One region of the Metabacillus sp. Hm71 genome, then DNA from elsewhere that is predicted to be linked to it. Evidence: a T-box and tRNA genes for the amino acid it is inferred to sense, from the RefSeq annotation. Region 1 holds a T-box; the other holds one or more tRNA genes.

Region 1 (14,713 bases):
TCTTTCTTACTTATTAAGACATTGTCATACCTTGTTGCTTTTTATTTAACTGAAGTCCATTTAAAGCTATATTCAGGTCCTACTAAATGATAAGTAAAGTTTTCAACTTTCTCATTTACTAATACGTTAGATGAACGTTGATAAAGAGGTGCAATCGCAGCATCTTCTTCAAGCAAGATTTTTTCTGCTTGAGCAAGAGCTTCGTAGTACTCAACTGGAGTTTGAGCTAAAGTTGTTTGCGCATCTTTTATTAACTTATCATATTGTGCGTTGGAGTAATCCATCTTATTGTTTCCTCCGCCTGTTAACCATAAATCTGAGAACGTCATAGGATCTAGATAATCAGGTCCCCAACCAGCTAATTGAATATCATAATCTTGAGAATTTTCACGATCTAAACGTACGCTGAATGGAACGCTTTCGACTTTAAGTTTTAAACCAGGAAGATTTGTTTCTAATTGGTTTTTAATGTATTCAGCTGTTTTCTTAGCATTTTCAGTGTCATCGCCTAAGTATCTAACTTCAACTGTATCAGTACCTAAAGCAGCTAATCCTTTTTCCCAAGAAGCTTTTGCTGCTTCTAAATCATATGGAAGCAATTCATTACCATTAATCTCACGGAAATCCTTTCCAGTTTCAGGATTCTTCGCGAATTCTTGCGGTACTGCATAGTTTGCAACAATTGAACCATTGTTTAATACGCTTTTTACATAATCCTCTTTGTTAATTGCTTGTGCAATCGCCTTACGAATATCAGGATTTTTTAGTGCTTCATTTTCTTTTTGGTTAAATTTCAACCAGAAAATTGTAGGCTCTAACCATGTAACTAAACGATCGTCACCTTCATATTGAGGTACGATATCTGATGAAAGTTTGCCAGTAACGTCAGCTTCACCAGTTTCAAATGCATTTGCAGAAGATTGCGAATCTTTTAGTACGTTCCATTGCACTTTTTCTAGCTTAACTGTTTCAGCATCCCAGTAATCTTCATTTTTGGAATATGTCCATTCTGAAGCTGTGCTTCCGCCCCAATCAGATAATACGAATGGACCATTATATACTAAGTTTTCAGCTGTTTTCCCGTAGTTTTCACCTTGTTCTTCAACAAACTTTTGGTTTTGCGGATAGAACGTTGGGAATGCCATTAACGATGTAAAATATGGAATTGGTCTTTCTAATGTAACTTCAAGTGTTTTATCATCGATTGCTTTAACACCTAAAGTATTAAGATCGTATTCTTTTTTCGCTGCACCTGCTGCAGAAATTTCAGCAGCCCCTTTAATCTTTCCATCCATCATATATGGACCATAAGGAGATGCATTTTTAGGATCGATGGCACGCTGCCATGCATAAACAAAATCTTGTGCAGTTACAGGGTCACCATTTGACCATTTCGCATCTCTTAATTTAAATGTGTAAACTGTTCCGTCTTCACTTACTTCAGGTTCACCTTCAGCCAAACCTGGAACAACTTCTTGTTTTGGATCAAGACGGTATAAACCTTCCATTACATTATTTAAAGTAGTGAAACTAACAGTATCCTGAGCCATTACGCTATCCATTGAAGGAATAGCTTGTGATTCTAAAGCTGTTATTTCTTGTACTGCCTCTTTTTTGCCTTCATCTCCGCCAGTATCTGTCTCTTGACCAGCATCTCCTCCGCCATAACATGCCGCTAGGAACATGCTAAGAACGAGTGATAAAGCTAAAAGTAGAAAATATTTCGACTTTTTCACTAATAGACCTCCCTTTTATTTATGTACTAGTTGTACTTACAACGAATATTATACAAGTATTCAAACAATTATGCATTTATTTTTTTAATAAAATTTACACAAATGCAATAATATTAAGAATTCGAGACAAAAAAATAGTTCAAATTTACTATATTACTTTTGTAACCCTTTCCCATTTTCACAACAAAACGCTTTAACGCGTTGACTTGTAAAGGGTTACAGAATCTAACACTATTCTACTTAATAAACTATTAACATTTGACATAATTAATAGAGATTTTTGTGAATTTCCACTCAAAGTGTATTACCAGAATAACTTTATACCTCTTTTTAACCACTCCTTTCTTTTGATATAATAGTTCTTATTGAATAATTGGAAGAGGATGGTTAAATTTGCTCCCAAAAACGTTTACGCTTTTTATTTTGTCTTTATGTGCAACAATTTTACTATCATTTCTCATTTACCATAAATTAACCTTGTTGTATTTCATTAATATTTCCTTTTTTATTGCAGGTTCATTTTTATTCCTTGCCCTCCTGACGATGACGGTTAAAGGCGGATTCTTCGACGGGATTACCTATGGATTCCGGAGGACGTTTGTTTCAAAAGGCAAGGAATTATCAAAAGATGAGATTCAAGAAATGACGCCGGTTTCTGAAATGATTACCTTTCATTATTCACCATTTCTAAGAAACGGCCTCCTCATGTTAGCTGTCATGCTCATAGCTCTCTTTATTTACTACAATCGTTAGCCCATTTTTCTTGAAATCATTTGCAAAAAATGGCTTCGTTCCTTATAATAAGTAAAAAAATAGTTGGCTATGACAAAGATTAGTACATACAACAATCATTTAAAGAGAGCCTGTGGCTGCTGGGAACAGGTAATGAAGTGTATGGAATGGACTTTTGAGCTTCTGTGCAGAAACTTTAGTACGTACAGACGTAATCTTGCGTTAAAGATCTAAGTGATTTCTACTAAAGAAATAAGTAGGGTGGCACCGCGGTCCATCGTCCCTATCAAATGGGTACGAGTGGGCTTTTTTTATTTTAAAGCGGAAGCGCCTTGCTCAGCCTCGGGCAATAAGACGCTCATGAATAGAAGGTGTTCTTTACCTTCAATTCATGAGTGGCTAGACCCTAGAGAGGCTAGGCGCTCATGAATAGAAGGTGTTCTTTACCTTCAATTCATGAGTGGCTAGACCCTAGAGAGGCTAGGCGCTGGAGCTGGACACTAAAACTAAGTCCAATGATAAGTCATAACAATTAAAACAAGGAGGAAAAATGATGAAAACCATTTTCTCAGGTATTCAACCAAGCGGATCTGTAACACTAGGTAATTATATTGGCGCATTAAAGCAGTTTGTCGATTTACAGGATGAATATAATTGTTACTTCTGTATTGTTGACCAGCATGCCATCACTGTTGCACAAGATCCTGCGGCACTAAGAAGAAACATAAGAAGTCTCGCATCACTTTATCTTGCTGTTGGAATTGATCCAGAAAAAGCTACTCTGTTTATTCAATCAGAGGTTCCGGCACATGCCCAAGCAGGATGGATGCTGCAATGCGTCTCCTATATCGGTGAGCTTGAGCGCATGACACAATTTAAAGATAAATCTCATGGAAAAGAAGCTGTTTCAGCAGGTCTGCTCACCTATCCGCCTTTAATGGCTGCTGATATTCTTCTTTATAATACTGATTTGGTGCCAGTTGGAGAGGATCAAAAGCAGCATTTAGAATTAACACGTGATTTGGCTGAACGTTTTAACAAAAAGTATAATGACATCCTTACGATCCCTGAAGTACGTATTCCAAAGGTTGGAGCCCGCATCATGTCACTTGCAGATCCAACTAAGAAAATGAGCAAATCAGATCCTAACCAAAAAGCATTTATTACATTATTAGATGAACCAAAGCAAATCGAGAAAAAGATCAAAAGTGCTGTAACAGACTCAGATGGTATTGTTAAATATGACAAAGAAAACAAGCCAGGGGTTTCAAATCTCTTATCCATTTACTCGATTTTAACTAATGAACCGATCGACCAAATTGAAGCAAGATATGAAGGAAAGGGCTATGGAGATTTCAAACGTGATGTAGCAGAGGTTGTCATTAATACATTAGCACCTATTCAGAAGAAATATAAGCATTTGATGGAATCAAAAGAATTAGATGAAATTTTAGACAAAGGTGCAGAAAAGGCCAACGCTGTTGCAAGTAAAACTCTTAGAAAGATGGAGAAAGCAATGGGGCTTGGCCGTAAATAAGAAAAGCGCAAGGCGCTTAGCATTTGGCGACAAGCATAAGGCGAATAGGAATAGAAGGTGTTCTTTATCTTCAATTCCTATTTGACTAGACCCAAGAGGCAGTTAAAAACTACGGCGGCCTTATCTCTTAACTGCACTTGCACGTCCTGTGCTTCGCCGATGGCGCCTGGAGCTAGACACCTAAACTAGGTATAAATTAAAATTCAAAAACGATGCGCTCTAAATGCTTATCGAACATTTAGATCACATCGTTTTTTGATTTTTCCTATGCTTGTCCAAGCTAGTTTACCTTTGACTCTTGCTCCATATCCCAGAGCTTTTCAAAGAATGGTTGTCCTTTAATTAAGTTCTCACATAGTTGAGCATGTTTAGGTGACCATCCGTGCAATGTTTCCTCATAAAGCCTTTGCCACACTTCATGAAATTCTCTTTGTTGAATGTCGTGATACATGGTTGGATTCCATTCTGTGTACCAGTACTTAACCTCAGCAGCATTTTTCGTTGCTTGTAATTGGTCAAGTGCCATAAATAATAGCTGTTTTAATTGACGCTCTTTTCTTGTCAACCCACGTACATGCTCTGGTGCTAATGATAAAATATGATATTCTTTTTCCTCTGATCCATTTTGAATGAATTCAGTCGAATACTCTTCTGGCTCAACATCCTTTACCATTTCAAAGACAAGCTGCTCTTGCCGCGGAATGATCCGGCTTTTACGAATTGGCATCGTGTAGCCGATCGTATCAACAGCTAAAATTCCAATACCATCTGTAACAACAAAACAGTAGTCTAATTGAATTCTTTCATGGTTTTTACGAATATAAGCCTTTTGAAAAATATCTTTTAATAGACCAGGCGGTAACTCCGATAAGTTATTTTCTATGTAGTCAAAAAGTAAGGAATTAACCTTTAAAAGGGGGACCTGATCAAGGAGTTCAACACTATCATCCTTTCTCCATTCATGGAAATGACAGACATTGTACCCGTTCTCTTCACCTTCAAACCAATTTACCCAAACATCATGAAGAAATAACATTTAAAATCCCTCACTTCAGTACCATTTGTCAAACAGTATTGGCAATAAAAAGAGAATTTATTCCAATCTATACAGAATATACATAGATTTATTTCCCAAAAACTTGTCTTTAGTCATCACTATGTTTGAAGGTGGAAGGATATGAATAAAAATGGTTAGTTTCTCTTTATTATTTCTTCAGCTGGTGTACCTAGCAGATCGATCGTTTTTTTTCCGGTTTGGTTCATATAGTTTTTCACAATGTAATAGCCAACTGCATAACCCAGCATGTTTGGATACAGTCCTGTGCCATACATTAATTGGGAATAGTTACGACTTTCAATCGATACATCCCTTTGCGGATAAATAATTCTTTCAAAAAAACGTTCACATTGGGCATCAGTATAAAAGGTAGTCCATGCAGCAACATGATGATCACCCATTTTTTCTCGAACAGCATTTTCCGCCAAGCCCTCCAAAATAACGGTATCGATGATGGTAAAATCTTGTTCTTTCTTGCTTACAGAGCTTATGCGGCAAACATGATGATATTCATGAATCAAAACAGACTTAATATTACTTTTTACTATATTTAGTGATAAAAACAAAAACAATTTATCGTGAAAAGCCAAACCTGCTCTTCCTTTATATTCTGTTTCGATTTTTCGATTATTCATGTCACTTGGAAAGATAAAAATCGGTATGTTTGGACCATTCCATTCCTCTTTTAGCTTTTGCTCTTCTTCTTTCACAAATTCATAGATGCTTTCCTTTTCCATTTTTTCAAGCCATTCATCTAGTTTGCCGATTCTTTTATACATGCCAAACGAATTCAAATGCTTAGTGATCTCACCTGTTTTTAAATGCGGGAAATAAGCCTTTAATTTTCTGCAGATGTCAAGCTGATCAGGTGTTTCCTTTAACCATTTTTTTGTGTCAATAACGCTCATTTTTAACACCCCTTCCTTACCTAGCTTATGAAAAGCTTTGAAGAGGTGTTCTTTTAGAAAATGTAAAAAAGAAACTGTCTTAAATAGGTAAACCCCACCTGAGACAGTCTCTATCATTGCTTCATTTAGTTTTCATATTTTTTAAAGATAATCGTAGCGTTATGTCCGCCAAAGCCTAAAGAGTTACTAAGGGCAGCTTTGACCTCTAGCTTTCTAGCTTCGTTCGGAACATAGTCAAGGTCACATTCCGGATCAGGTGTTTGATAGTTAATCGTTGGAGGAATAATGCCTTCTTTAATAGCTAAAATACTTAGTATAGCTTCTACTCCACCTGCAGCGCCTAATAAATGACCTGTCATTGATTTTGTTGAGCTAATTGCTAGCTTATAAGCATGATCTCCAAAAACCTCTTTAATCGCCAATGTTTCGAATTTATCATTGTAAGGAGTACTTGTACCATGGGCATTGATGTAGTCAATATCTGTGATCGCAAGTCCGCTGCCTTCAACCGCTTGTTTCATTGCTCTTGCCCCGCCCTCGCCATTAGGAGCCGGTGCAGTAATATGATAGGCATCACCTGTTGCACCGTAGCCAACGATTTCAGCATAAATTTTTGCACCGCGAGCTAGTGCATGTTCTAATTCTTCAAGTACGATGATACCTGCACCTTCACCCATGACAAAACCGTCCCGATCCTTATCAAATGGTCTGCTTGCTGTATTTGGATCAGGATTTGTTGATAAAGCCTTATTTGCTGTAAAGCCTGCAAAAGACATCTCTGTCAGAGGAGCCTCTGCACCGCCTGTTACCATAACATCAGCTTCTCCTCGCTCAATGACTCGAAACGCATCACCGATTGAGTTTGTCCCTGTTGCACAAGCTGTCACTGTACATGAGTTAAACCCTCTTGCCCCTAAAGCAATTGAAACTTGACCTGTAGCCATGTCAGGGATAAGCATTGGAACGAAAAATGGGCTGACACGACGCGGACCTTTTTCGAGTAGCGTTCTGTATTGCTGTTCGAATGTTTCCATTCCGCCGATACCTGAACCAATCCATACTCCAACACGCGGAGCATTTTCATCCGTAATTTCTAAATCCGCATCTTTCACAGCCATCAACGAAGCAGCAACCGCATATTGTGTAAAACGGTCCATTTTTCTTGCATCTTTTTTATCCATAAACTGTTCGACATCAAAATCTTTTAACTCTGCAGCTACTTTAGCTGGATAATCATCTGGGTTTACACGAGTAATTGGTCCAATTCCTGAAACACCCTTTATCGCATTTTCCCAAGTAGTTTGTACATCATTTCCAATTGGAGTAACCGCTCCTAAACCCGTTACGACAACTCGTTTCTTTTCCATGATGATTGCACCTCACCTTTTTTGATCGTTTTAGACTTTACCACTGTTGCTAAAAGCCTAATCGTAATCAGTTTTTATTTATGATTGACGTATTGTAATTGCTCTTTAGTATAAACATAAAAGAATCTTCTTAAAAAGTTATTTCTTAACGCCCCCAACGCAGGGCAATGGCCCCCCAGGTTAAACCGCCGCCGAAACCAACCATAACGATAACATCGCCATCCTTGATTTTGCCTGCTTCTACTTCCTCCACTAACGAAATAGGAATCGAAGCTGCAGATGTGTTTCCATATTTATGCACCGTTTTTGACATTTTTTCAACTGGAAGCTCAAGACGTTCTCTTGCCGCTTCCATGATGCGAATATTTGCTTGATGTGGAATGAGGAAATCAACATCTTCTTTACTTAGACCGGCTTTTTCAAGAACATTTACACTTGATTCACCCATTTGTCTAACAGCAAATTTAAATACTTCTCTGCCATTCATAATAATGTATTCATCTTGGTATAGATGCTTAGCTCCTGTCCCATCTGCACCAAGCTCAAAGGATAAAATGCCCTTGCCTTCACTAACCGGCCCAATAACGGCAGCACCAGCCCCATCGCCAAATAACACAGCAGTATTACGGTCTTCCCAATCCGTGATTTTTGAAAGCTTTTCAACACCTACTACTAATACATGCTTATAAGCACCTGTTTCGATAAACTGCTTGGCTGTAATGACACCATACATAAAACCGGCACAGGCAGCACTAATATCCATTGCAGCCGCTTTTTTAGCCCCTAATCTTTCTTGAAGCATACATGCAACAGTTGGAAAAGGTTGATCAGGGGTTACCGTTGCAACAAGGATTAAATCTAAGTCCTCAGCGGCAATCCCAGCATTTTCGAGAGCCTTTTCAGCAGCCAATAATCCCATATCCGATGTATTCATAGAATCATCAGCAATCCTGCGTTCTTCAATTCCTGTTCTTGTTCGAATCCATTCATCAGAAGTATCCACCATTTTTTCTAAATCGGCATTTGTTAGAACCTTTTCTGGTGTGTAACGTCCGATGCCTATAAATCCAGCGTTCATATATGCAACCCCTTTTTATAAAGTTAGGTATAGTTTCTTTTAATTTTCAAGACTTTATCATCAATTATTATGACTTGGTACTAATTTTATCTTATTGGCCTTTCTTTTTCAATCATAATGTTTTAGGACAACCGACTAGAACAAGTACAGTACTTAGTCATAATTTAATAGTAAATGAAAGATATTTCATCTTAATGGGGGTGATATCGATGGATCAAGGTGATCAATTTGAGGAAAAGAATGCCCATGAGGCAGAAATTGAATTTGAAGAGGTTGAAAAAACTGAAAAAGTTGAAGAAATGTCAGAAGCCGACCGTTTTAATGCCTTTTTATTCGGGTCAAGAGCTATAAATGGCAGACAGAGACGAAACCCTTCACAACAATCTTCCCACAAGAACTTGAATCAAACAGATGAGGTCAACTATTTTACTCTATTTGAACAATTAGATGATATTATGACATCAATTAATAATCTAAAACCAATGCTTGAGGAGATTACTCCAGTCATTAACTTTATTAAAACCAAAATAAAAAAATAATAGCGCCTTCTAGACTCAGAAAATTAAAAAACATTCCAGATTTGAAGGTGTTCTTTGCCTTCTGCTCAGGAATGTTGGGAAGGGGCTGTTTTAAAACAAAGGAACAGATCCTTTTTAAGCAGCCCCCATTATTTATTGTGCGTCTTTCTTTCCTAATTCGTATGCTTCTCCCATTACTTTCGTAAATAATTCCATCATCGGTTGAATTGTTTCCATTGACAATTCAATGCCCGATCCTTCAAGCTTTTGCTTCGCTTCAGGTAAGTATTTCATTGCGATTTGCATAAATTCCATCGCTTTAGGATGTTGTTCCATTATTCTCACTCCAGCTATTTTTTTATCATTTCTATCTTATAATGACTAATTGAAATTGTATAGACTGATTGCAATTGATTTAGAAAGTATCTCGTTTCAGTTTGTATTTTTTAGAAGACCTTTATACCCTTTTGTTCCCTAGACTTAATCATCAATCCTTTCAGGAACGAGCATGCCTAGATTCCTTAATAATGTGGGTTGTCCACAACAAAAAGCGAAAATAGTAAAAGAAAGATAAGTCCAAGCTTTTTGGGCATGCCCCCCTCTTTCATTACTATCTCGTCGTTAGATTACACAAGTATTATTTGACTAAGGACTAAGAATATTACGGTATTTTTTAATAAATTCCAACTGTGCTTTTAAGCCCTCCTCTAAGCTTGTTATTTCTTTAATCAGATAGGTTTCAGAACCTTTATTATGTCGCTTGCTGGCATTAAGTTGGATTTCCATAGAAGCTAGCGATACCTTCTCTTGTTTCATTTCACTTTGTAAAACATAATCTTTTCCTTGAACACTGACTTCTAATAACTCCCATATTGTATTAACGGCATCTTCAATGAAAAGAATCGGTTCATTAATATGCAATACAGCTTCACGTTGGTCTTTCATTAAAAATTGATGAATTTCTTCTGTTATTGGTTGATATGGTCCAAATAAAACAGGAAGACGAAACGTCGTGCAGCTCTCTAAATGACTTGAAACATATTGCTCACAAAACTCCATATGCTCTTTTCGTAATCCATCCTGACCATTATTATCAGAGGTAATAAAAACATATGGAATCTTTAATTTTTTTGCTAAATTCACCGAAATGGCTAGTTGCTTACGATCTTTAGCGATCAATGGTGCTTCAATTCCGTCATCACAGCAATGGATGATCATGTCAGCCGAATTTTCTTCCTCAGATGCTTCATATCCTTCCACCTTTCGAAATAAAGCGTTTCTTCCGATCATCATAAACCGCTCATTTAATAGATGTTTATTTATAGGATTGGTTGGGGATGAATAAATCCCTTTTACCTCTATTCCTTCATTAATCAACCGTTCACAAATGGCAAAGCCAACATATGAGTGTGTTCCAAAAACAATAACGTGGTTTAACATTCCGTTCCTCCTAAATAGAAAGATATTGTATCGTATGCATTGCCTGATAAAATTAGTCCGTTTAGAAAAACTCGACTTGTACCAAATCCTAATGGAGAAAACCTAAAATTTTTATGCTTTCTGGTGTAGAAAAAAGAACACGCCAACTTTGAAGGAGCTATTCTCCAGTTGGCGTGTTTAAACGAGCAGTAAAACTGTAAGTCGCACTTTATTACAAAACCCTCTCATTCTCTTTATAAAATTTTATGATGGATTGGTTGATTCGGTAAGGATTTTCTCCTAAATGATAAATAAGTCGAATTGGGCTGCCACTTTTTTTTCGTATTTCTTCATATTTTTTGCAATGATCTTTTGGTGAATAAGTCGCGAGATTCATTCTTTGCCAAATCCGAACTGGTTGATTAGACGTACTATCATACATCGATGGCAGATGTACTGATTTAATCTTTTTTTCGTCTATTTCATAAGCGACAGAAATTTCCCTCATTAAACGCTTATAAAAAAACTTATGCTCTTTTTCCTTTTCGAGATGGGCTTGGAGGTCAAGGCAAGGATTCATCATCGCGACAGAGCGGATCTTATCAGGCATAGTTTCCATTAATTGCAATGCTGTTAATCCACCCATACCTTCTGTTAGTACATGAATACGCTGATTTAATATTTCCTTTTTCATGATTAAATGGTAAAGCTGCTTTGCCATTGTCACAGCACGAGGGCTACCCCAATTACTACCATATAAATTTGAATGAAATAATGTGTACCCTTCGTTCATTAGCTCTTTAATTAGCTGGTTTCTTCCGTAATGTTGATGCCAAAAGCTTGAGTTTTCATCTACAAAGTCTGAACGGTCACCAATTATTAAAATTCCAAACCCATTCGGTCTTGTTGGTAAATGAACAACATTCCATTCTGTTTCAATTTGAAAAAAGCGCTCCGTAATTGTCATCACTTGCCCACCACCTTTCTCATTTGCAAATTTTGAATGCGGAAAAGAGGTTGTGAAAACATCATATTCCTTTACATTCTATATAATGTATGTATACCGATTTAAAAAGAATGGGACGTTATCACTATTATCAAAAATATAGACGAATATCACATTGAATAGTTTATGAACGTTTTAAAAGGTGCTTTTACTATTGATTAAATCTGTGATAAGATAGAATCAGAATTCGTCTGGAAATAGAGGTGAATAGCAGTGCGTTTCTTTTGGACATTTTTCTGGGGGTTTTTATTAATACATATGGCATCATATGTTGTTAATTCAATGACAGGCGGTCATTATGATTTCATGACTTCAACCATTCTTTCTGTTATTGCAATCGTTGTCATCTTTATTATTGCGGAAGTCATCCCTAACGAGCCAGCAGCAAATGATCATCATTAAATGATTGTTCGACTTCACAATCAAAAAACCCTACATCGTTGTAGGGTTTTTTCAATTAATGAAAAATAAAGTAAGTAAATAGTATGGTTTTTATACTTAGTTTTGGTGTTAGCTCCGAAGCACAGGACGTGCAAGTGCAGTCAATGTGACAGGACGTCACGTTTTTGACTGCCAGCGCCTAGCGACTAATGAACTTCCGCTTTTCGTATTAAGGTTTTCTTTTATATGTCCATTGGCGGTTATGGTTTGCCGTTTCAGGGAAACGATCTCCCGCTTTTAATTTGATTTGAGCAGGATTTTTCACATTGTCCCCTGTTTCACCTATTTCTACATAAGTCCCATTATTAGGTGCCTTCTGACCTGAGCGAAAACGATGCTGTTGGCCCATTCTATCCCCCTCCTCTCTTGTTTGTGTATAGTATCTCCTGACTCATATATTTCATGAGCACCCATTAGGGAACTACTTATTTCCTGTTCTGTAGAAAATTGGTTTTTCTGTTATAACAAAAAAAGAAGGCGTAATTATGATTACACGCCTTCTTTTCTCTTCTTATTATTAAGCAAGCAATTCCTTCAACAACGCCTTTTGAACATGCAGACGGTTTTCTGCTTGTTCAAATACGGCTGAATGCTCACCATCAATGATGGATGCTGTAACTTCCTCTTCGCGATGTACTGGCAGGCAGTGAAGAAAATGGTAATCTTCTTTTGCATGCTTTACAAGTTCATCATTTACCTGGAAGTCTTTAAATGCGATTAAACGCTCTTGTTGTTCACTTTCCTGACCCATGCTTGCCCATACATCTGTGTATACGATGTCCGCATCTTGAACCGCTTCGACTGGATCATTTGTAATCACAATTTTCGCTCCAGTTTCCTCAGCAATTTTTTGTGCTTTTTCAACAATCTCTTGATTTGGTTCATAGCCTTTAGGACATCCTAATGAAAAGTCCATGCCAACCTTTGCTGCGGCAATCATTAATGAGTGTGCCACATTGTTTCCGTCACCTAAATACGCTGTTTTCACACCAGCAAATTGACCTTTTAAGCGATAGATTGTTTTTAAATCAGCAAGTGCTTGACATGGGTGGAATAAATCTGTTAATCCGTTAATAACCGGAATGCTCGCATGCTTTGCAAGCTCTTCAATTTTATCATGACCAAACGTACGAATCATAATCGCATCAACATACCCTGATAAAACCTTTGCTGTATCAGATACAGGCTCCCCTCTGCCTAATTGAAGGTCCTGGCTGCTTAAAAACAGGGCATGGCCTCCTAATTGAAGCATGCCTGTCTCAAACGATACACGTGTCCGCGTTGATGATTTTTCAAAAATCATGGCAAGTGTCTTGCCCGCTAAAATCGGCTGCAGGGGATTTTCTTCTAATTTAAATGCCTCGTCAATAAGATGAAGAATCTCTTCTTTGCTATAATCAAGCAGTGTCAAAAAGTCTCTTTTGCCTACTGCTGTTTTTTCCTTTAGATTTACATTGCTCATTGTTTAACCACTTCCTTTTTGGTTAGCTCCTGAATCGATAATACATGATCATCGTCTGCAGAAAGTGCTTGTATGCTTGCATAATACGTTGCAAGGTTTGTAAATAGGATCATTCCTTTTTCTAATGCAGCTTGTCGGTCTAATTTTGCCGCTTCACTATCATCTAATGAAACAAAAATTCCTTTCTCCCCTTCAACCCATGCAGCATAATCACTTGTAACCGCCTGAAGACCAGCTTTCTTAGTCGCTTCAATTGCTTCCTCATTTATTGTATCAAAATAAACACTTGTTACTTGTTGCAAATCTTTATAAAAAATCTTTCGATAGACTTTTTCTACATTTTGACCGACACACATGCCTTCTCCCGTTGCCTTCATTTCCGGTCCAAGTGTCAGATCGACATCATGAAGGGCGTGGCTTGAGAATACTGGATATTTAACAGCAACCCAATCGTTTATTTCTGAAGGCTTAATCGCAAGCTCACTTAATGTTTTTCCACATAATAAATACGTAGCATGCTTAATAATCGGGATACTTGTCACCTTACTGATAATTGGTGCTGTTCGGCTTGCACGAGGATTTACCTCAAGCACATAAATTTGCTCATCCTTCACCAAAAATTGAATATTCATGATCCCACGGTAATTCAATTTTTTCACAAGTGCCTTTGCATACCCAGCAATGACCTGCTTATGTTGTTCTGTGAAGCTCTGTGAAGGAAGAATCGCTAAGCTATCACCTGAGTGAACACCTGCAGGCTCAACATGTTCAATATAGGTTGGGATAAACGCTTCTTTCCCATCTGAAATAAGGTCAATTTCACCTTCAACCCCTTGAACAAACTGATCGATTAAAACAGGATAGATCATCGTTGTACTTTCAGCAAGCAATTTTGTTAATATTTCTTCATTATGAACAACGACCATTCCTTTACCACCGATTACATAAGATGGTCTTAACAAAATCGGATAGCCGATTTCACTTGAACCTTGGATTGCTTCCTCGGCATTGTTTGCCGTTAATCCTGCCGCATGTGGTATGGATAGCTCATCTAATAATTGATAGAACTTATCACGGTCTTCAAGCCAGTCAAGTGTTTCAGTATCTGTTCCGAGTAATTTCACACCTGCTGCTTCTAGTTGCTCTGCAAGATTGATCGCTGTTTGACCACCGTATTGAACAATGACTGAATCGATTTGTTCAGATTCAACAATATTTAAAACATGCTCAAGGGTGATCGGTTCAAAATATAAGCGGTCTGCTGTTTCAAAATCGGTACTAACGGTTTCAGGGTTATTGTTGATCATAATGGCTTCATAGCCCAACTGCCTTAAAGCTTTGATCCCGTGGACAGCACTATAATCGAATTCGATTCCTTGACCGATTCGAATTGGGCCAGATCCGATAATTAAAATTCGTTTCTTATCAGAAAGAGCGGGCTGTTCATTTTCC
Region 2 (14,713 bases), 780 kb from region 1:
GTACTAAAATTTCCTCCTAGAAATCGATCCATCCATGTACACCCATGCAGGACACAACCTGTGCATAGAACAGGATTCTTACCTTTGCAAAACCCCTACCTATTTGTTAGGGGCTTCGAATAGTAGTAAGTACATTACATCCGAATTTTTGTTTATGCTATACTTGATAAAGTTTGTGTTAATGGAGGTTTTGATTTATGATGTTAGCGAAAGTCAAGGCACATATTCATTCAATTTATATACATCTGTTTATTGCGGGAATTATTCTTGTTGCCTTCAATCTACGCCCAGCGATTACTTCTCTGGGACCTTTACTCGGAATGATTCAGAATGATGTTAAACTAGCACACTGGAGTGCTGGACTATTGATGAGCTTACCATTAATCGTATTTGCCATCATGTCCCCACTTGTTCCTAAAATAGCAGCTCAGCTAACAAATGAGAAGACCTTACTTATAGGTTTAGCAGTTCTATTAATCGGTATTACGATTCGCACAATTCCAATGGTTTTTACCCTTTTTACCGGGACTCTGCTAGTCGGTTTCGGTATCGCGATCGGAAATGTCCTTTTACCCGCAATTGTAAAGGATAAATTCCCCAAAAGGTTCGGTCTGATGACAAGTGTTTATTCAACATCCATGGGATTGATTGCGTCCTTAGCGTCAGGGATTAGCGTTCCTTTAGCAGCTGACTTGAACCTTGGATGGCAGGGAGCCCAAATTGTATGGGGGTTACCTGTTATCATTGCGCTCATCGTGTGGGCTTTTCTTTTTAAATATAATCAAAGCGATCCTAGTATCTTCCGACAAAGACAAGCCACTAATTCCAAGCAAATGTGGCGTACACTACTTGCCTGGCAAATTGCCATATTCATGGGGTTTCAGTCTCTTTTATTCTATGTAACGATATCGTGGTTACCTGAAATCTTACATAGTCACGGGGTAAGCTTAGCTACTGCAGGATGGTTGCTTTCCTTCACTCAATTGGTAGGATTGCCTGCCAGCTTTTTTATACCAGTCCTTGCAGGGCGCCTCGAATCACAAGTATGGATTGCATTTATACTAAGCATGTGCTCTGTGCTTGGCTATAGTGGTTTACTATTCGGCTCAACCTATCCAATTTTAATTGTAAGTATCATCTTAATTGGGATTGCATTGGGAGGAAGCTTTCCCTTAGCTCTCAGCTATATAGGTCTACGTGCTCGGAACGGTCAGCAGGCTGCAGAGTTATCTGGTATGACACAATCAACAGGTTATGTACTCGCTGCAGTTGGCCCTTTGATCATCGGATATTTGTACGATCTAACGCATATGTGGACAGTTCCCATTCTCATGCTAATCGTCGTCTCAGTCGTTGTGATGATCTTTGGAATCTTATCTGGTCGTAATCGATATGTATAAGGAAAAGAGCGGGACACTTGTTACCGGGCTGAGCATTTTCCTTTCTAATTTGAAAAGGAGCCTGCGGGCTCCTTTTTATATTTTAATTATATGATTTCAGTGAATGACATGTAAGCATCAGGAAACTTTATTCATGGTGGCGGACTCTTTTAATAGGCTTTTGCAAATGCGCTGCCCTGCCCAGGCACAATGCTCTTCTTAGTTTGATTAACTCTTGATTTAAGGAGAAAGAAGAGGCCACTGCCTATTTTCTTTTCGAACGCATACCTTTTAGTAGAGTAATGTTATCCAAATTGAGAAATTGATTATACGTTTCACTATTAACATCAAATAATGCAATTTTTCCATGATCATCATAGTGTATTCCCCACCCATATTTTTTTACTAATGGAGAAGCTCTAAAACAGGCTTTAGGTTTTGTGAAATACTGCTCACGTAATTCATTTAAATTATTTGACTCTATTTGCTCTTTGATCAAATAAGTTTTAAATTGTACATCTTCTTGAGTATATTTGTAAGGATTATTCTTGATTAAATCATATTGAATAGAAGCAATCGTAGGCTTGTTATTTCTTGGGACAGGAACAATAGCAGAAGTAACAGTTGAATCTTCAGAAACTGTAATAAAAGTATTCTTGTAACTCATAAAATGCCCTCCTTATTAAACCTTCTAAAACTTTCATAAATGAGTATATTATTTTTCCCTGCTCAAATTAACCTGCTTCAATAGTACAATCCTTCACAATTCCAATCATATTTTAACATAAATATCCAATTTAAGTGCCAAGTGTTATTCAATCTAATTCCCTTATAAAGCAAAATAGGCGCAATCAATCCTTAGCGCCATAGTTGAGGAATAGGGTTACAAATTATTTAAATACATTTTTATACTATAAAATATATTCTCTTTTTCAGTTACGACCTTAAAGCCATTTTTAACCACATTCTTCGTACCTTCATCAAGTGGCTCTTTAACCCACTGGTCCGTTACAACCCCGTATTCAACCTCTAATCCATTACCATAGAAGATTCTTAGAGAGGTTAAAATCCCCTATTCTTCAAGTGCACTACTCTCAATATTACTGAATATAAAATATTAGAAAAGCTCGTCCATATTTTGACGAGCACAGCACTCCACATGGGTATTCAATACTGTTTTGTTATTCCAATACACGAAAGAAAAGGGCAACACCCAAATATGGGATAGTTGCCTTCTTTTAAAATGAGTTGCGAGACGCACTCCACATGCGCCAAGTGTATGTGGCAACACAAGGGTGCTGGTGGGTTTATTACATTCTAAAGACCTTTTTCTTTTAGAAACAGACTTTATCGAAACAAAAGTTGCCGGCTGCAAAGGAACTTGAAACTGAATAAAATAAGTACACATGAGTTGCTGTGATTCATTTTTTCTCTAACTTTTTGAGAGTTACATCATTTCACTGTCCCCGTCCCATTAACATTCTTTTTCAAAGTTATCAAGTAATGCACGCACTTCATCTGTTGATTTCGTGTTCATCAATTGATTTCTTAATTCGCCAGCTCCACGGAATCCTTTGACATAAATTTTGAAAAAGCGATGAAGCCCTGTGATTGAACGTGGCAGTGCTTCCGCATATTGATCTTGAAGATCAATATGCAGTCTTAAAAGATCAAGATATTCTTTACTGCTATGCTCTTTTGGCTCTTTTTCAAAAGCAAAAGGATTTTTAAAAATACCTCGTCCGATCATAACTCCATCAATATCATATTGTTCAGCAAGCTGCAGCCCAGTTTGGCGGTCAGGAATGTCTCCATTGATTGTTAGCATCGTATCTGGTGCGATACGGTCACGTAATTTTTTGATTTCCGGAATTAGCTCCCAATGCGCATCTACTTGGCTCATTTCCTTTCTTGTACGTAAATGAATAGAAAGGTTCGCAATATCCTGTTTTAAAATATGCGTTAGCCACTCCTCCCACTCCTGAACCTCCTTATAGCCAAGTCGTGTTTTCACGCTGACAGGCAGTCCGCCCGTTTTTGCTGCTTGAATAAGTTCTGCCGCAACGTCTGGACGCAGAATAAGACCACTACCTTTCCCTCTCGATGCCACATTCGGTACAGGGCAGCCCATATTAATATCGATGCCTTTAAATCCTAGCTCTGCCATGCCAATACTCATTTGACGGAAATATTTGGGATTATCCCCCCAAATATGTGCCACCATTGGCTGTTCATCTTCTGTAAAAATCAAACGGCCACGCACACTTTTCATGCCCTCTGGATGACAATAGCTATCCGAGTTTGTAAACTCTGTGAAAAATACATCCGGTCGACCAGCTTCACTTACTACATGACGAAAAACAACATCTGTCACATCTTCCATTGGTGCAAGTACAAAAAATGGTCGCGGTAAATCACGCCAAAAATTATCTATCATTTCAAACTCAAATCCTCTCACTATGGATACAACTTCAAACTCTCGGTCACAAAATTTAAAGTAGACTTCCATCAGTTGGGTTTTTCCCTCATCCCCCACTGATGGTTAGTCGCCCTTATCGGACCTTTACGGGCAGTTGATCCCCCACCTAGCTACTTTGTATACTCATCATCTTGACATGGGGGTCTTACTGCCCGTTAAGAGTGGGATAAAGCCAAATGATCCACTCTTTTACACTTATATCATGCTTAATAACTTATTAACAAATACAAGTACATTTGGACATTTATAATTTGTGCAAAACTATCGGTACGAATGGTATTTTTATAAACCAAAAAGCAGATGGTATAGATTTTTTCTATATCAACTGCTTTTCTATTATACCAACTCCAACCACGCGACCGCTTCACAATGCATCGTATGCGGAAACATATCAACAGGCTGCACCTCAACCGTCTCATAACCGCCCTGCTCAAGCACTTGCAGGTCCCTTGCCAGCGTCCCAGGGTTACAGGACACATAAACCACCCGCTTCGGCTTCATATCCAAGATCGTCTTAAGCAGCGCTTCATCACAGCCTTTACGTGGCGGATCCACTACAATAACATCTGCTTTGTTTCCTTGCTTGTACCACTCTGGGATCACTACCTCTGCCTCGCCAACGGCAAATTCGGCGTTTGTAAATCCGTTAAGCTCTGCATTCCGCTTTGCATCCTCAATTGCTTCAGGCACAATTTCAACGCCAAATACGTTTTTCGCTTTTTGAGCAAGAAATAAAGAAATGGTTCCGATTCCACAATAGGCATCAATGACAGATTCAGCACCTGTTAATCCGGCATACTTCAACGCCTTCTCATACAGCACCTTTGTTTGCTCAGGGTTCACCTGATAAAAGGACCGTGCTGAAATCGCAAATTTTATCTCTCCAATTTTGTCATAAATATATTCGTCGCCCCAAAGAATCTTTGTCTCATCACCGAAAATGACATTCGTACGTTTATTATTAATATTTTGCACGATTGACTTTACATGGGGAAATTGCTTCGTTATTTTATTGATAATGTCATTCTTATGAGGAAAGTCCGCTGTTTTCGTAACAAACACGACCATCATTTCTTGCGTAACCAATCCATAACGTACCATAATATGACGAAGCCAGCCTTTATGCTTTTCCTCATTGTATGCACGGATACCGTACTGCTCGCAGATTTTCTTTACAGCTTTAACAACCTCGTCATTTTCTGCTTGCTGAATGAGACAGCGCTCCATATCAATAATATCGTGGCTTCGTTTTTGGTAGAAGCCTGCGACAAGTCCGCCTTCCCGTTCACCTATTGGCACCTGTGCCTTGTTGCGATAATTCCATGGATCGTTCATGCCAAGTGTCGGATGAACCTTTACTTTGTTCAGATCCAGTTTTCCAATCCGTGCAAGCACTTGCTCTACTTGCTTTTTCTTAAAGTCAAGCTGCCCTTCGTAGCTTACGTGCTGAAGCTGGCATCCTCCGCATTGAGAATAGATAGGGCATGGTGCTTCCACGCGATTTTTACTTTTTTCATACAGCTCAATTAAACGACCGTAGGCAAAACCCTTTTTTACCTTAATCACTTTTATTTTTCCACGCTCGTCTGGAAGCGCATTTTCTACAAAAACAGGGAAACCCTCGATTTTTGCGACACCTGCACCCTCATGTGTGAGATCCTCAAAGGTCACATCATAGTATTCATTTTTCATCACTGGTGCTTGTAATTTAGACATATTGTTCTTCCTTTACATTCAAACTACTTTCGTTCATTTTAACATAATGGACTTCACGAAAAAAACTTGGCCCCTACTCTGCCAAGTTTTCTTATTCCTCCATTTGTCTTGCTTTTTCCTGTGACATTCTTACTTCAATATGCTGATACAAGTTTTCGAATTCCCCAGGAAGCAAGCCGCCGTATTCGCCATCTAAATTAAGCTGCATTTTATCATGTGTTGTGACCTTAACACGATTGGCTTTCGTATAAAGAATATGTTCATCATTAATATGCTCACCTCTTATTGCAAGGCTTGCCACTCGAATAAATTCCGCTAAATTTGCTTTTTTCAAAATTAATAAATCAAACATGCCATCGTTTAGCTTCGAATCTGGTGCGAGCTTTTCAAATCCGCCTACTGAATTTGTAAGCGAAACAAGGAATAACATGATTTCACCTTGAAACAGCTTTCCATCATATTCAATTTCCACTTCAGTAGGACGAATTGATGGCAACATTTCCATCCCTTTTAAATAGTAAGCGAGTTGCCCTACCATTGTTTTAAGCTTGCTAGGAACTTCATACGTAAGCTCTGTCAATCGGCCGCCGCCAGCAATATTGATAAAATATTGCTCATTTACCCGGCCTATATCTATTTTTTGCGGTTCTCCTTCTAAGATCATCTCAACAGCTTGAATGACATTATTTAATGGGATCCCTATTGCCCTTGCAAAGTCATTTGTTGTTCCAACAGGTATGACAGCAAGCTGCGGCCTTACTTCAAGCTCTGCAATACCATTTACAACTTCATTAATTGTCCCATCTCCACCAGCTGCAACAATCAGATCAAAGCCTCGTTCACCTGCTGACCGTGCAGCCTGAATCGCATCACCTTCACAAGTTGTTGCATGACATGAAGTTTCATATCCAGCCTGTTCAAATTTTTGCAATACTTCAGGTAAATACTTTTTAAAAAGCTCACGCCCTGAAGTTGGATTATAGATTATTCTAGCTTTTTTCATCCCCATCATCCTACTAGTATGTATTTATGAACCAACGATTCTTAAAGTTCACTGTTTTCGCTCTCTATATAATGTTCCCAATTTCTTCAATTACCAATCTGCTTTTCCGATTTATGCCCAACTATTATTATCACCATGTTTTTTAGAAAAAGTAAAGTTTTTATTCTTTTCGTTTTATGTATTTTTTATGGCACTAAAACAAAGGGTCAGACCCGCTAACACAATTTATAGGACTTTCAACAATCAGAAGTCATATTATGCATACGGAATCAGACCCTTTTGAATTTCGTTTTTATTAAAAGAATATATTTAATATTTGGTAGGTAATTCCCGCTAAAAGTGCTGAAATTGGCAGCGTAATTACCCATGTTATGATAATTTTTCGTGCTACTCCCCATTTTACTCCTTTAACGCGCTGGGCTGAACCAACCCCCATAATCGCTGAAGAGATAACATGGGTTGTACTAACTGGAAGATGAATGGTTGTTGCACCAAAAATAATTAATGCTGAAGATAAATCAGCCGCCGCACCATTTACTGGACGGATTTTCATGATTTTGCCGCCAACCGTTTTAATGATTTTCCAGCCGCCAATTGATGTTCCGATCCCCATAGCTAAAGCTGCAGAAATTCGGACCCACAAAGGTATGTCTTCAGAGGTATGATAATTTGCTGCAATAAGTGCCATTGTTATAATTCCCATTGCCTTTTGGGCATCGTTTGTTCCGTGGGTAAATGATTGTAAAGCCGCTGTTACAATTTGAAACACTCGAAAACGTTTATTCGATTTATATAAATTTGTCTTTCTGAAAAGGACTGCAAAAAGGCTCATCATGATAAATCCTACACCCAACGCTAAGAAAGGTGAAATGACCAAGGCCTGAAGAATTTTCATAAAGCCGTTCCAATTAAGGATCCCAACGCCAGCAGCTGAAATCGCTGCACCGGCAATCGATCCAATTAATGCATGGGATGAACTGCTCGGGATCCCGTAGTACCATGTAATAAGATTCCAGGCAATTGCGGCAATTAAAGCGGCCAATATGATAACAGAACCGTTTTCCAATGCAAAAGGATCGACAATATCCTTTGTAATTGTTTTTGCTACACCTGTAAAGGTTAGCGCACCAATAAAGTTCATGACCGCCGCTAAAATTATCGCTTTTCTAGGTGATAATGCCCGGGTAGATACTGATGTTGCAATCGCATTTGCAGTATCATGGAACCCATTGATAAAATCAAATGCCAACGCACAAATTACAACTAATATTGTTAGTATTAAAATAGTATCCATATGATTCTTAAAGCTCCCTTATGCGTTACGCATGATAATGGTTTCAATTGTATTTGCTACATCCTGGCAGCTATCCGTAACCTTTTCAAGCATTTCATAAATTTCCTTGCGCTGAATAATTTTAATTGCATCCTTTTCAGTAGAAAATAACTGTTTAATTGACACTCTCAATAATTCATCACATTTTGATTCGATATCTTTAATCTCAATTGAATGCACGCGCATATCAAGTAACTTTTTATTAGACAATAACTCCATTGCTTTCGTAACTTCTATTGAACTGTTGTGAATATACAATACAAATTTATCGATATATTCATCAAATTGTGTAAAGGAGAACATCTCATAATAAGCTACACATTGCTCTAAGCCATCTAATATATCATCCATTTTCATAGCCAATTGAAGAATGTCCTCACGTTCAATCGGAGTTATGAATGTTTTATTTAAATCTACAATTAACTCATGTATATAAGTATCTCCCTTACTTTCATACCCCTTCATGACCGAAGCGATTTCTTTTAGGTCACTAACACTTTTTACTTTAAGATCTACTAAGTACTTTGCAGACTCCTCTAAATTTTTGGCAATCAATAATAATTTCTCAAAAAACATATCTTTTTTCGAACCAAACACCATTAGGAAACCCTCCAAAAAATTCTTCTATTTTTTCTTCACCCAAAGTCTTATTTTAGTGAATTTTGTCGAATTTACAATAAATTTAAATAAAATTTACAAAATCTTAACATTAGGCATGATTATACTCTAAATTATTCTGTTCAAAAACAAAAAAAAAACACAGAGTTTCTGTGTTTCTTATATACTTGCTTAATCATTATATAATTCACTTCTAGCTTTTAACCACTCAAAGAGATGGGTAATAATAACCTTTAATACCGCATATCCAGGGACAGCTAAAATAATCCCGAGAATACCAAATAAATTACCTGCCGTTAAAATAACAAAGATGATTGTAATAGGATGAATATGAAGATTTCTTCCCATTATTTGCGGTGAAATAAACTTTCCCTCAACAAGCTGAACAATTGTCCAAACAATAATTAGTTTAAGCAGCATGATTGGCGAGGTCACAATCGCGATGATTAATGCTGGTGTAATCGCAATAGCCGGTCCCAAATAAGGAACAATGCTTGTAAAGGCAGCAATTAAAGCCAATAATGACGCATAATCAAGCCCTATGATTAAAAATCCTACAAATAATAGAAGCCCGATACAAAAACTAACAATAATCTGACCTCTAATGTAAAGACTAATACTTGTATTAATTTCCTTCATTACATCAAAAGTCTGACTTCGTAATGGCACTGGAAGCAAACTTAAAATGTAAGAAGGCAGTCTCTTTCCATCCTTTAATAAATAAAATAGGATAAAAGGCATAATAATTAATGCCAATAAAAAATCCTTTACGGCTCCTACAAAAACCCCAATTCCACTCCATGTATTATTGAGTAATTTTGATACCTGATTTGAAATATTGTTAGCAAAGTCTGGTACATTTATATTCAGCGTTTTTTGAGCCTCATTCACAAACTGGCTTCCAACTACCGTTTTAATTAACTCCTCTACGTCTCTTGTATATTCCGGAAAGCTTTGGACCAAACTCATAATTTGCTCTCTTAAAAAAGGTATAACAGAGACGATCAGGATGCTGATCAACCCAATAATAAGCAAATATAGCAAGAGAATGGAAAATACCCTTTTTACTTTTAATTTTTCAAGATAGTTCACCACTGGATTTAACAAATAGTAAAGCACTGTTGCCATCATGATGGGTAATAACACCGTTTTGAACAATACCTCTAATGGTGTAAAGATAAATGAAACCTCTCGAAAAATTAATATATTTATCCCAATTAATAATAGTATCATTAAGAACAATACAAATCGATTATTTAAAATAAGCTTTTTAAATGTTCCACTCTTTGATTGACTTGATTTTTCCATCAATTTTCCCCTCTCAAATACTTCAAAGCAAAAAGAGCACTATATGGTTAAAGGCTTGATTACATATAGCTTATCTATCTTAATAGTACCTTTATTTCCTAAAAATTTAAATCACTTTAACATCTTGTTCAAAAAATTTCTTTTCTAACGACCTAAGCGCATATTGTTGAAGACCAACCACATTGTTTTTATGTGAAATTCGTATTATATGACATAAAGGATCGGTTCTGTAATAGAAAAAGGGCTGATCAATAAGTCATTATGACCTATGAACAGCCCTTTCTATATGTTCAACAAGCATGCCAACATGTATTTATTAGGTAACTGATTAAAAAGAAAACCTTTCATTCAAAATGAAAGGTGACTATGTATGATATAATGGCGTCCCAGGAGAGATTCGAACTCCCGACCGACGGCTTAGAAGGCCGTTGCTCTATCCAGCTGAGCTACTGGGACTTAATTTAAAGAACATATAAAGTTTTAAATACTAAATTTGTTATCGTCCCGATTTCAGAAAGATGATTCAAGATGCAGCTCAATCGGTACGCTGATGTCATTTCATGGAAGCGAATTCGTTCGTGCTCTATCCAGCTGAGCTACTGGGACATAATTTTGAAGCTAATTGGCTCCGCAGGTAGGATTCGAACCTACGACCGATCGGTTAACAGCCGATAGCTCTACCACTGAGCTACTGCGGAATAAGAAGTACAGGTATAGGATGGGCCTAAATGGACTTGAACCATCGACCTCACGCTTATCAGGCGTGCGCTCTAACCAGCTGAGCTATAGGCCCGTATTTGGAGCGGGTGAAGGGAATCGAACCCTCATCATCAGCTTGGAAGGCTGAGGTTTTACCACTAAACTACACCCGCTTATTATAAATTATTGGAGGCACCACCCGGATTTGAACCGGGGATAAAGGTTTTGCAGACCTCTGCCTTACCACTTGGCTATGATGCCTTAAAGAATGGCTGGGCTAGCTGGATTCGAACCAGCGCATCACGGAGTCAAAGTCCGTTGCCTTACCGCTTGGCTATAGCCCATTGAGAAGCTCATGAAATACTTCCATGAATATGCTACATGATTAATCACCGCAAGAGGATATTTTGGGATATTTCTGACAGGAAATATCACGAAATACCGTCGACGACTAAGTACACCTTAAAACTGTGTAACGGGCTTGTGTCTATATATAACGGAGTTTACTAAACTCTATGTTTATACACTATTCAGCAAGAATAAAATTATATGTCTTATAAAAAGTAATACTCATAATTCAAAACGAAAATGGGGCGGCTGATGGGAATCGAACCCACGAATGTCGGAACCACAATCCGATGCGTTAACCACTTCGCCACAACCGCCATTATGAAATTGGCAGGGGTAGTAGGAATCGAACCCACATCAAAGGTTTTGGAGACCTTCGTTTTACCATTAAACTATACCCCTATTAAATGGTGGAGGGGGGCAGATTCGAACTGCCGAACCCTAAGGAGCGGATTTACAGTCCGCCGCGTTTAGCCACTTCGCTACCCCTCCGTAATGCTTTAGAAGTTATGAAGTTTAATGGTGGTGGCTCGGGACGGAATCGAACCGCCGACACATGGATTTTCAGTCCATTGCTCTACCAACTGAGCTACCGAGCCTTAATATTGTGTAGTATTTTTAGTTAAAAATAAGTTTTTAGTTTAACGAACCAAAGTTTAATCCTTTTCATTTAAAGCATTTTCTCTTTTATAATTTGTTAATCGTCCTCATCTCAGGAAGCTATTTCAAGGAGCAGCTCGATGAGTACGCTGATGCTATTTCAAGGAAGCTTATTCAGTCGTGCTCTACCGACTGAGCTACCGAGCCAAATAGTTTTCGGCTTCCGCTAATCTTCAAATCTCTTCGTCAGCTCATTCATTCACATCCTCACGTATTGTCATACGCTCCGGTGTTCATTCAATCGCTTCCTCGACCTTCTCGCTTATTGAAACCCTTTTACTCTAGATTAGGAATTTTAAAATGGCGGTCCGGACGGGACTCGAACCCGCGACCTCCTGCGTGACAGGCAGGCATTCTAACCAACTGAACTACCGGACCATTTTGGTTGCGGAGGCAGGATTTGAACCTGCGACCTTCGGGTTATGAGCCCGACGAGCTACCAGACTGCTCCACCCCGCGACGATAATATAAATTAAAGTTTATCTATGCTCTTAGATATTGCCTAATAGAGACCGTCCCGATTTCAGGATGCTGATTCAAGAAGCAGCTCAATCGGTACGCTGATGATTATTCAGTGAAGCATATTCGTTCGTGCTCCACCCTGCGACGATAATATTAAATATGGAGGAGGAAGGGGGATTCGAACCCCCGCGGGCTTTGACACCCCTGTCGGTTTTCAAGACCGATCCCTTCAGCCGGACTTGGGTATTCCTCCTTATTACAATGGACCCTGTAGGACTCGAACCTACGACCGGACGGTTATGAGCCGTCTGCTCTAACCAACTGAGCTAAGGGTCCAATCAACAAATTAAAACTGTCAATTTCAAGTACAAATTGATAGCCTTATTATATTTCTATAGCGGCGGAGGGAATCGAACCCACGACCTCACGGGTATGAACCGTACGCTCTAGCCAGCTGAGCTACACCGCCAAAAAGTAAAACTAAGTGGAGCCTAGCGGGATCGAACCGCTGACCTCCTGCGTGCAAAGCAGGCGCTCTCCCAGCTGAGCTAAGGCCCCAAAAACATTTAAGAAAATGGTCGGGAAGACAGGATTCGAACCTGCGACCCCTTGGTCCCAAACCAAGTGCTCTACCAAGCTGAGCTACTTCCCGTTCTAGATACCAGAGGTAAGATGTGAGAGGTCAAAAATTTTTAAGTACTGCTTCGAATCAAAGCCTTTAATCTAACTTCTGACTTTCGATTTCTTACTTCTAGAAATGGCGCGCCCGAGAGGAGTCGAACCCCTAACCTTTTGATCCGTAGTCAAACGCTCTATCCAATTGAGCTACGGGCGCATTTTAATCTTTATAGTATAATTGGTGCCGAGGACCGGAATCGAACCGGTACGGTAGTCACCTACCGCAGGATTTTAAGTCCTGTGCGTCTGCCAGTTCCGCCACCCCGGCATTTCTAAAGAGCGGAAGACGGGATTCGAACCCGCGACCCCCACCTTGGCAAGGTGGTGTTCTACCACTGAACTACTTCCGCATTATTTAACTGGTGCGGGTGAAGGGACTTGAACCCCCACGTCACAAGGACACTAGATCCTAAGTCTAGCGCGTCTGCCAATTCCGCCACACCCGCACGGTGTGTAATATGGTGAGCCATGAAGGACTCGAACCTTCGACCCTCTGATTAAAAGTCAGATGCTCTACCGACTGAGCTAATGGCTCGTAGTTTCAAAACACTCTTAGTTTTCGACGCCCAAATTTCAGAAAGCTTAGTCAAGAAGCGGTTCAATTTGTGCGCTGATGTTTCGCTTCGCAGTATACTCGTTCGTGCTCTACCAACTGAGCTAATGGCTCGTAGTTTGAAACACGACTGGTTTGACGCCCAATATTCGGTATGCTAACTTATGAGAGTCTAACTTGTGTTCTAAAAAATGGTGGAGGATGACGGGATCGAACCGCCGACCCCCTGCTTGTAAGGCAGGTGCTCTCCCAGCTGAGCTAATCCTCCGATTTAATATGGTGACCCGTACGGGATTCGAACCCGTGTTACCGCCGTGAAAGGGCGGTGTCTTAACCGCTTGACCAACGGGCCAATTTTCACCAATTCAAATAAAGCAAAATAATAGCCCCAAATAAGGGGCCTTTACCTGGCAACGTCCTACTCTCACAGGGGGAAACCCCCAACTACCATCGGCGCTGAAGAGCTTAACTTCCGTGTTCGGCATGGGAACGGGTGTGACCTCTTCGCCATCATTACCAGATAAATGGTTTACGGCTTCCGATGAACTTCACATTTCTGCGTCATCTCAATTGTCAACATCCTCACTCTACATTAAGGTTCTTAGGCTAAATACTCGCACGTCCTGTGCGAAACGCCTAAGTCATCACTTCCTGTGAAAGTCCGGTGTCTCCTCAATTGATTCCTTGAACTGTTCGTTCCTCGAAACCCTCTAACTTTGTATAAAGTTATTAGGAATACTATATTCCTTCAAAACTAGATAACGATGTATAATTCAATTCACTTTGTTTAACGCATTAAATAGGTTAAGTCCTCGATCGATTAGTATCAGTCAGCTCCACACGTCACCGCGCTTCCACCTCTGACCTATCAACCTGATCATCTTTCAGGGATCTTACGTTACAAAGTAACAGGGAAATCTCATCTTGAGGGGGGCTTCATGCTTAGATGCTTTCAGCACTTATCCCTTCCGCACATAGCTACCCAGCTATGCCTTTGGCAAGACAACTGGTACACCAGCGGTGCGTCCATCCCGGTCCTCTCGTACTAAGGACAGCTCCTCTCAAATTTCCTGCGCCCACGACGGATAGGGACCGAACTGTCTCACGACGTTCTGAACCCAGCTCGCGTACCGCTTTAATGGGCGAACAGCCCAACCCTTGGGACCGACTACAGCCCCAGGATGCGATGAGCCGACATCGAGGTGCCAAACCTCCCCGTCGATGTGGACTCTTGGGGGAGATAAGCCTGTTATCCCCGGGGTAGCTTTTATCCGTTGAGCGATGGCCCTTCCATGCGGAACCACCGGATCACTAAGCCCGACTTTCGTCCCTGCTCGACTTGTAGGTCTCGCAGTCAAGCTCCCTTGTGCCTTTACACTCTGCGAATGATTTCCAACCATTCTGAGGGAACCTTTGGGCGCCTCCGTTACATTTTAGGAGGCGACCGCCCCAGTCAAACTGCCCACCTGACACTGTC

What was found. A T-box is a leader RNA that pairs with one kind of tRNA and senses whether it is charged. The one in region 1 lies ahead of trpS (tryptophan--tRNA ligase), so its partner is inferred to be a tRNA-Trp.
Region 2: it has a tRNA-Trp gene. The T-box ahead of trpS (tryptophan--tRNA ligase) is inferred to sense a tRNA for this amino acid. The anticodon was not compared.

The regions. Positions count from the first base shown of each region.
Region 1 is NZ_CM200278.1:1,181,516-1,196,228, reverse strand. It holds gene ACSVDH_RS05980 (peptide ABC transporter substrate-binding protein) at 42-1,736, opposite strand; gene ACSVDH_RS05975 (DUF3899 domain-containing protein) at 2,130-2,489, shown strand; T-box leader at 2,550-2,756, shown strand; gene trpS (tryptophan--tRNA ligase) at 3,022-4,005, shown strand; gene ACSVDH_RS05965 (YjbA family protein) at 4,286-5,041, opposite strand; gene ACSVDH_RS05960 (DUF2268 domain-containing putative Zn-dependent protease) at 5,197-5,970, opposite strand; gene fabF (beta-ketoacyl-ACP synthase II) at 6,096-7,337, opposite strand; gene ACSVDH_RS05950 (beta-ketoacyl-ACP synthase III) at 7,483-8,415, opposite strand; gene ACSVDH_RS05945 (hypothetical protein) at 8,625-8,954, shown strand; gene ACSVDH_RS05940 (ComZ family protein) at 9,087-9,269, opposite strand; gene ACSVDH_RS05935 (hypothetical protein) at 9,579-10,373, opposite strand; gene ACSVDH_RS05930 (alpha/beta fold hydrolase) at 10,585-11,319, opposite strand; gene ACSVDH_RS05925 (YjzD family protein) at 11,572-11,760, shown strand; gene ACSVDH_RS05920 (YjzC family protein) at 11,969-12,148, opposite strand; gene argF (ornithine carbamoyltransferase) at 12,317-13,261, opposite strand; gene carB (carbamoyl-phosphate synthase (glutamine-hydrolyzing) large subunit) at 13,258-14,713, opposite strand, start outside.
Region 2 is NZ_CM200278.1:400,688-415,400, reverse strand. It holds gene ACSVDH_RS02210 (CynX/NimT family MFS transporter) at 198-1,400, shown strand; gene ACSVDH_RS02205 (DUF6157 family protein) at 1,645-2,046, opposite strand; gene ACSVDH_RS02200 (tRNA dihydrouridine synthase) at 2,854-3,816, opposite strand; gene rlmD (23S rRNA (uracil(1939)-C(5))-methyltransferase RlmD) at 4,195-5,574, opposite strand; gene ACSVDH_RS02190 (diacylglycerol kinase) at 5,666-6,577, opposite strand; gene ACSVDH_RS02185 (inorganic phosphate transporter) at 6,873-7,871, opposite strand; gene ACSVDH_RS02180 (DUF47 domain-containing protein) at 7,890-8,510, opposite strand; gene ACSVDH_RS02175 (AI-2E family transporter) at 8,700-9,836, opposite strand; tRNA gene ACSVDH_RS02170 (tRNA-Arg) at 10,216-10,292, opposite strand; tRNA gene ACSVDH_RS02165 (tRNA-Asn) at 10,460-10,534, opposite strand; tRNA gene ACSVDH_RS02160 (tRNA-Ile) at 10,556-10,629, opposite strand; tRNA gene ACSVDH_RS02155 (tRNA-Gly) at 10,635-10,708, opposite strand; tRNA gene ACSVDH_RS02150 (tRNA-Cys) at 10,723-10,796, opposite strand; tRNA gene ACSVDH_RS02145 (tRNA-Gln) at 10,805-10,879, opposite strand; tRNA gene ACSVDH_RS02140 (tRNA-His) at 11,125-11,200, opposite strand; tRNA gene ACSVDH_RS02135 (tRNA-Trp) at 11,212-11,285, opposite strand; tRNA gene ACSVDH_RS02130 (tRNA-Tyr) at 11,292-11,375, opposite strand; tRNA gene ACSVDH_RS02125 (tRNA-Phe) at 11,407-11,482, opposite strand; tRNA gene ACSVDH_RS02120 (tRNA-Asp) at 11,845-11,921, opposite strand; tRNA gene ACSVDH_RS02115 (tRNA-Met) at 11,926-12,002, opposite strand; tRNA gene ACSVDH_RS02110 (tRNA-Ser) at 12,166-12,258, opposite strand; tRNA gene ACSVDH_RS02105 (tRNA-Ile) at 12,268-12,341, opposite strand; tRNA gene ACSVDH_RS02100 (tRNA-Met) at 12,401-12,474, opposite strand; tRNA gene ACSVDH_RS02095 (tRNA-Ala) at 12,491-12,563, opposite strand; tRNA gene ACSVDH_RS02090 (tRNA-Pro) at 12,581-12,657, opposite strand; tRNA gene ACSVDH_RS02085 (tRNA-Arg) at 12,764-12,840, opposite strand; tRNA gene ACSVDH_RS02080 (tRNA-Leu) at 12,863-12,951, opposite strand; tRNA gene ACSVDH_RS02075 (tRNA-Gly) at 12,962-13,033, opposite strand; tRNA gene ACSVDH_RS02070 (tRNA-Leu) at 13,044-13,129, opposite strand; tRNA gene ACSVDH_RS02065 (tRNA-Lys) at 13,143-13,218, opposite strand; tRNA gene ACSVDH_RS02060 (tRNA-Val) at 13,429-13,504, opposite strand; tRNA gene ACSVDH_RS02055 (tRNA-Glu) at 13,514-13,588, opposite strand; rRNA gene rrf (5S ribosomal RNA) at 13,642-13,757, opposite strand; rRNA gene ACSVDH_RS02045 (23S ribosomal RNA) at 14,037-14,713, opposite strand, start outside.